3 regions of the Paenarthrobacter sp. NPDC089307 genome follow, and region 1 is predicted to be linked to each of the others. Evidence: riboswitches for the same ligand, from Rfam matches in the RefSeq annotation. Region 1 holds a riboswitch; each other region holds the start of a gene.

What was found. Region 1 has a riboswitch for thiamine pyrophosphate ahead of thiO (glycine oxidase ThiO). Riboswitches for the same ligand answer to the same signal wherever they lie in the genome.
Region 2: linked by a shared signal. The riboswitch ahead of thiD (bifunctional hydroxymethylpyrimidine kinase/phosphomethylpyrimidine kinase) and the one ahead of thiO (glycine oxidase ThiO) in region 1 are both predicted to bind thiamine pyrophosphate.
Region 3: linked by a shared signal. The riboswitch ahead of AB0N72_RS17395 (ECF transporter S component) and the one ahead of thiO (glycine oxidase ThiO) in region 1 are both predicted to bind thiamine pyrophosphate.

What each region holds. Positions count from the first base shown of each region.
Region 1 is NZ_JBFBHE010000004.1:195,476-197,732, forward strand. Features, by position in the region: gene AB0N72_RS11255 (RNB domain-containing ribonuclease) at 1-4, opposite strand, end outside; gene thiE (thiamine phosphate synthase) at 130-813, opposite strand; TPP riboswitch at 841-960, shown strand; gene thiO (glycine oxidase ThiO) at 953-2,209, shown strand; gene thiS (sulfur carrier protein ThiS) at 2,247-2,257, shown strand, end outside.
Region 2 is NZ_JBFBHE010000001.1:794,742-796,998, forward strand. Features, by position in the region: gene thiD (bifunctional hydroxymethylpyrimidine kinase/phosphomethylpyrimidine kinase) at 1-1,119, opposite strand, end outside; TPP riboswitch at 1,110-1,208, opposite strand; gene AB0N72_RS03650 (Rne/Rng family ribonuclease) at 1,297-2,257, opposite strand, start outside.
Region 3 is NZ_JBFBHE010000007.1:72,411-74,667, forward strand. Features, by position in the region: gene AB0N72_RS17385 (DUF4235 domain-containing protein) at 40-300, opposite strand; gene AB0N72_RS17390 (NUDIX domain-containing protein) at 328-1,005, opposite strand; TPP riboswitch at 1,153-1,289, shown strand; gene AB0N72_RS17395 (ECF transporter S component) at 1,364-1,984, shown strand; gene AB0N72_RS17400 (ATP-binding cassette domain-containing protein) at 1,984-2,257, shown strand, end outside.

The DNA of each region.
Region 1 (2,257 bases):
ACACGAAAATCAGGGTAGCCCGAAACCGGCCGATAGTCTTGGATGCTTCCCTATCCGATAGGTGGCGTGAGGGCAGCAGGCTGGATCAGCAGGAGCCCCAGGCCCTGCCGGCGTCAGGCCCCGCCCGCGTTAGGCGGCGTCGAGGGCTGCGAGCAGCGACTTGGCTGCCGCCGTCGGGTCTTCTGCCTCGGTGATGGCACGGACCACCACGATCCGGCTCGCTCCGGCGGCCAGCACTTGCTCGACGTTGCCGAGGTCGATTCCGCCAATCGCAAACCACGGCAGCTCCACGGCCCCGCCCGTGGTCTCTTCAGCGCGCCTGATCGCTTCTGCCGCATATGTGACCAAGCCCGTTCCAACAGCTTCGCGGCCGGGTTTGGTGGGGGTTGCCCAGACCGGACCTACACAGAAGTAGTCCAGTCCGCCATCGCCGGGAGAAGCGGTGATGGCGGCATTTACCTGCTCGGGCGTGTGGGTGGAGAGCCCGATCGCTGCAGGGCGCGGGAGGAAGGTCCGGGCAATCCCCAACGGCAGGTCCTTTTGGCCAACATGGAACACGGGAGCCCCGGAAACACTGGCGATGTCTGCCCGGTCATTGACCGCCCAGAGCCGTCCATGCCGTTCTGCGACGCTGCGCAGGACGGCCAGCAATTCCAATTCCTCAGCGGCTTCGATCGTCTTGTCCCGGAGCTGGATGATGTCCACTCCGCCTTCGAATGCGGCGTCAACAAAGTCTTCGAAATCGCCTTGGCGTTTGCGCGCATCAGTGCACAAGTAGAGGCGGGCGCTGGCGAGGGCATCGTGCTGGGTCATGGAAACCACAGTAGTTCCTCTAAACTGGGCACGTACTGCGGGAGCCGCGACATTCGTCATTATGACCGTCCGGCTGAGAGGGCTTCAAAGCCGACCGCTTGACCTGATCCGGCTAGTACCGGCGTAGGGAAGGAAACACATGGCAGAAGCCATCCATGCAGATGTCGCCGTCATCGGCGGCGGAGTCATTGGCCTGGGCATAGCCCATCAGGCACGGAAACTGGGCCACTCCGTAGCCCTCATCGATCCAGCGCCCGCTACGGGTGCAACCTTTGCGGCCGCAGGCATGCTGGCGCCCGTCAGCGAGCTGCACTACCAGGAGGAAGACCTCCTGGAACTCATGCTGGAATCCTGGCGGCTGTGGCCCTCGTTCGTGGACGAGCTGCCCCAGGGCGGGGAGGCCTCCGGATACCGCACGACGCCGACCCTTGCCGTAGGTGCCGATGCCGCCGATCGCCGTGCGCTCGCAGACCTTCGTACTGTCCAGCTTGCAGCGGGGCTGGCGGTTGAGCCTTTGTCTTTGCGGGCAGCCAGGGATCGCGAGCCGCTCCTCAGCCCCCAAATTTCCTGTGCCTTTGATATCCCCGCCGACCACCAGGTTGATCCCCGGAAGTTGGCCGGGCACCTTTTGGCGGGCCTTGGAGCGCATTCGCCCGGGGACTCCACGTGGGTCAGCGGGGCAAGCGGGGGTTTTGCCGTAAGGAAGTCCGCGAGCGGGTTGAGGTGGGAAGGGGACCGCGTTTCCGGCGTCGAGCTTGAAAGCGGCGGCACTGTCCTTGCCCGCGAAACCGTGGTGGCCAACGGGTTGGAAGCACCCCGGCTGGCAGGCCTGCCTGAAGGCCTGGATCTTCCTGTGCGTCCGGTCTACGGCGACATCCTCCGGCTCCAGGTCCCCGCCCACCTTCAGCCGCTTCTTACAGCCACTGTGCGGGGCATCGTGCGAGGAGTGCCTGTCTACATTGTTCCGAGGGGAGACGGAACCGTGGTGATTGGCGCGACGCAGCGCGAGGATGGTTTGTCGGCGACCTCAAATGCAGTCTCCGCCGGCGGTGTCTACCAGCTCCTGCGGGACGCGCAGGTCCTTGTTCCGGCTGTGGCTGAACTTGAGCTTTTGGAAGCAACAGCCCGTGCACGGCCGGGAACTCCCGACAACGCCCCGTTGCTGGGCCGTGTAGGCAACCCTGCCGGAGGGCCTGCCGGCGAAGTGGAAGGACTGGTGATTGCCACAGGGTTCTTCCGGCACGGCGTCCTCCTCACCCCAGTGGCCGCCAGAATCGTGGGGGAGCTGCTCGCCGGTTCCCCTGATTCACGCTGGTCCATCTTCCGGCCCGACCGTTTCAGCGCAACCCGGAGTCACTTCCGGCCCATGGAAACCCCTGCAGGAAGCCATCAGTGACCCCGCGTTGTCCTCGACTCCACAGCAAGGAAACAGCATGAACATCAA
Region 2 (2,257 bases), on a different contig from region 1:
CGATTCCACCTCCAAGCACTGGCGTGAACCCTTGGCCCAGAAGAGCTGCTCCTCCTCTGTGGGCGCCAAGGCACCGGCCCTGGCGAGCACCCGGGAATAGCCATTCAAATAGATGGCGTCCTGCGCAAGGTAGTAGCTGAACGCAGGTTCCGGCAGCTCCCCCGACTGCAGCTCCTTGATGAAGTTGAGTTCGTGGATTCTTCCGAGCTCCGGGCCGGCTTCATTCCACAAGGTGGCCGCGAAAGCGCCGGGCCTGAGGACGCGGTGGTGGTGGAAGTGGTCCACAGGCCCGTTGCCTTGGCCCACTTCCAGTGCTGCTGAATCCCGCAGGGCTTGAAGGAGCCATGGCTTTACCTCGCGCAGCGAGGCCTCCCAGTCACCTGTGCGTGCTTGGACAGTGGCCAGCGCTGACGACAACGAGCACCCCGTGCCATGGCTGTTCCTGGTCTCTATCCTGGGACCCCCGACCTCCACGATGTCCTGTTGCAGCAACCCGCTGGTGTTAATCAGCGCGTCAGGGCATTCGGCGCCGGGGAGATGCCCTCCCTTCACCAGTACCGTGTTCCCACATTCGCCGGCCAGTCGCTTGCCTTGGTCCAGTGCTGACGCCCAGTCGGCGGCCTCCGGCTCGCCCAGCAGGATGGCCAGCTCGGGAAGATTGGGAGTAATGAGGTCCGCCAAGGGCAGCACCGAGCGCAATACTTCCACGGCGGACTCCGTCAGGAGGCGGTCGCCGCTGGTTGCCACCATCACCGGGTCAAGGACCACGACGGCGGGACGCGCCTCGAGGAGCCACCTGCGGACCTCGCTGATCACTTCAGCATCGCCAAGCATTCCGATCTTTACGGCATCGATGGCAATGTCGCTGCTGATCGCGTCCAACTGTTGCCGCAGGAACTCTACCGGCGGTACGTGCACTGCGCTGACACCCTGGGTGTTCTGGGCCGTCAAAGCAGTTATGGCAGCCATGCCATATCCGCCATGGGCGGCGATGCTCTTCAGGTCAGCCTGGATCCCGGCTCCCCCTGAAGGGTCCGAGCCGGCGATGCTCAGTACTCGTGGGGTCTGCCTGCGGTCCGTCACCAACGGATACACGGAAGAATGTGACAATGCGGCCATGAGGACATCCCTTCGCCGGTGCTAACCGGACAGGTTCAACGGGTTTGGATCTCAGCCTGGCCCAATGCCTGGCACCCCGTGTCAGTCCCCCAGCCTAACGCAACAGCGCACGGCAAAGGGCCCTGCAATTCCCGCTGCGAGCGGATATTACAGGGCCCTCGAAACCGCTATGGACGATTAGAGTTCGGAAGCCGGAACGCCGACGCCCAGAATAATCGGTTCGTTCGATGCTGCTTTCCTGGCCGGCTCCACCGGCGCCTTGGATTCGTGGGCTGAACCCCTTGAGGCCGTGGCAGCCTCGTTGTGGTGCTCAACGATGGTCTCGTTGGCCGCACCCTGGGCCCTGCTAGCGCTGCGGTTCCGGCGCCCCCGCCGGCCACGCGACGCTGAAGGAACGTCGGCTTCTTCCTTGGCGGCAGATGCTGGAGCAGCCTTGGGAGCCTGGGCAGCTTCCGGGTTCGAGGCCGTTTCCGGAACGTCGCGCTCCTGGGCCGCCGGAGCGGCGCCAAGGTGCGAGAAGGCTTCAGCCAAACGATCCAGGCTCATGGCCGGCGCAGCTGCCTGGGGCTCGTCGTGGTGTTCCACAAACGGAAGTGCCACCTCTTCGCCGCCAAAACGCAGCACCGGAGTGGAGCGTGCTTCGTGGATGGCGGCGTCGTGAGCCGCCGTGTCCTGGTGCGGCAGGGCATCCGGGGCTGCCGCCGGCGCGGTACCGGCGTCGTGCTGTCCGGCTGCCCGGGCCTGCTCTTCTGCCTTGTGGATCTCGTCGTCGTGCAGGTGGGCAGCATGGGCCGCGGCGGCAATCGTTGCCAAAGCCGCCCTTGTTGCTTCAGCTTTTGCCTGGCGCGCGGGATCCTGGGTTTCCGGGTGAGCTGCCGGCGCTGCAGGGGCAGGCGGTGCTGTATGTACCTGGGCTGGCGCTTCGACTGCTCCCTGGGCTCCGCCCTTGCCGCGGCGGCGCTTGCGCTCCGTGCGGGCCGTAGGCTGCTGGGCCTCGGCGTGGGGCCGGTGCTGTTCGGCTGCCACGACGTTGGCACGCCGGTGCTCCACGGGCTCGTCATGCGTCACGACACCGCGGCCTGCGCAGTGCTCGCACTGCTCGCCGAAGACCTCAAGGAGGCCGGTGCCCATGCGCTTG
Region 3 (2,257 bases), on a different contig from region 1:
GGCCATAAGTGACCCCGCGTTGCTTCTCTAAGGGTGTGCTTAGACGATGTCCGCGCTCTTGGCGAAGCGGGCAATTGCCCGTTGCGTGCCCCTGCTGGCAAGAACCTGGATGAGGGTGCTCACAAAAGCAGAAATCAGCGCGAAGGTCAGGGCCGAGCGGAGGCTCGCTTCCATGTCGTCGTTGCCTGTGGGCGGCTTGCTCCCCGTGGCCTTCTCCCAGCCCTTGTTGACGAGTTTGGTACCGACAAAGCCTGCGCCGAGGCTTACTCCGGCACCCAGCAGCTTGAAAAAGAGGTTCATGCCCCCAGCCTAGCTGCACTGCCCCGGCTACCTGCGGCTTTCGCGCTCCTTGAGGAAGGCCGCTAAAGAACCCACCGGGGCCAGTACCGGGACCACCGGGTGCTCGGCGGACCACACAGCCTCAACGGAATCGAAGGCTGCAATCTCCTTGAGCAGATGGTACGTAGGAGGCATGAGCTTCAATTCTCCGGCGGCTTCCGCTTCGAGGATTCCTGCCACCGGCATCCACAAGGATTGCCACGCTTCCGTTGTTTGGTGGCGGGGCTGGGCATCCGGCGCGGGTTTGGCTACGTAGAAGTAGGTGTCGAAACGTTTGGGCATGTCAACAGGAGTGATCCAGTTGGCCCAAGGGCGCAGGTCAGCGGCTTCGATGTCCAGCCCGGCCTCTTCCTGCACTTCGCGTATGGCTGCCGCGACAACTGCCCCCGCCTTCTGTTCTGCCTGGGCGGGGTCAGTGGCAATGGAGCTCTGTGCCCAGGCTGCCGCATGGCTGCGGAGCAGTTCGGACGGGTAGTCCCATCCGGTTTCGTCCGCAGTATCCACCCGGCCGCCGGGGAAGACCACCATTCCGGCAGCGAAGTCCATGGTGCTGACCCTGTGCTGGACAAAGGCCTCAAGCCCGGATGGGGCGTCGCGGAGCAGGATCACGCTGGCTGCAAGGCGGGGCTCGGCCGCTGGGCCGTTGGAGCCGTGAAGGTCCGTCATAAGGCCATTCTGTCAGGTCGAGTGCCGGGCTGGGCCTGCGCGCCAAGCCCGGCAAGGACCCCGGAATGGGTGGTATCCGAATATGACCCTGCGCCCGCCACCCTCGCACCTGGAGGTGTAAACTGAACCAGCCCATCAGGGCAGATTTGATAACGACAGGGGAGCGCCGCCGTCGAATCCTGCAACCGTGCAGGAGACGCGAGGGCGCTGAGAGTGCGGACAGCCGCAGACCCTCGAACCTGATCCGGTTAGTACCGGCGCAAGGGAGTCGAGCTTCTCAGAGTGTCCGGATCCGGACGGCATAAGCCAGGCGGATCCGGGGAGCACTTTCCCCTCCTGTAACCTCAGGAGGCAGAAAATGACCACGGTAAACGTGAAGAAGACCAGTTATGGCTGGCGAGTTGTAGACATCGTGGTGGCAGCCCTTATCGCCATCGCCGGCGGCGTGATCTTCTGGGCCTGGTCCCAGGGCGCCGCGCTTGTATCCATTCCCATGAACGCGGCATATCCGCCCCTCACCGGCCTGATCGCTGGTGGCTGGATGATCCCGGCTGTCCTGGGCATGCTCATTATCCGCAAGCCGGGCGCGGCCCTCTTCTGTGAGGCCGTGGCCGCCACGGGCGAGCTCATCATGGGCTCGCAGTACGGCACCACGGTGTTGATCTCGGGCATCCTGCAGGGACTCGGCGCCGAGCTCATCTTCGCGGCCTTCCGCTACAAGAAGTTCAACCTGCCCACGTCACTCCTCGCGGGCGCGGGTGCGGGGCTCTTCTGCGGCCTCAACGACTCCTTCCTGCCGTGGGGATGGAACATCGCCTACGAAGCCATCGACAAGCTGACCTACATTGCGTTCTGCACGATCTCCGGCGCAGTGATCGCTGGCGGACTGTCCTGGATCGCCACGCGCGGCCTGGCCAAGACGGGCGTCCTTAGCTCCTTCGGGTCCCGCAAGGCCGCCTCGGAGCCTGTCTTCAACTGATGCCTGCCACACACAGCGGTTCGGTGCGGCCGGCCGCCATCTCCGCCGAGGGGTGGGGATGGCGGCATGCCGGCCGCGCAACGCCTGCCACCCAGGGCCTGGACCTCAGGATCGAACCGGGGGAACGCGTGCTGCTGCTGGGCCCTTCGGGAGCCGGCAAGTCCACGCTCCTGCACGCCCTCGCAGGGGTGCTGGGGGACGAGGAAGACGACTCGGACGAGACCGGATCGCTGTTGATCGACGGCGCCGCGCCCCGCGGGCAACGTGGACGCG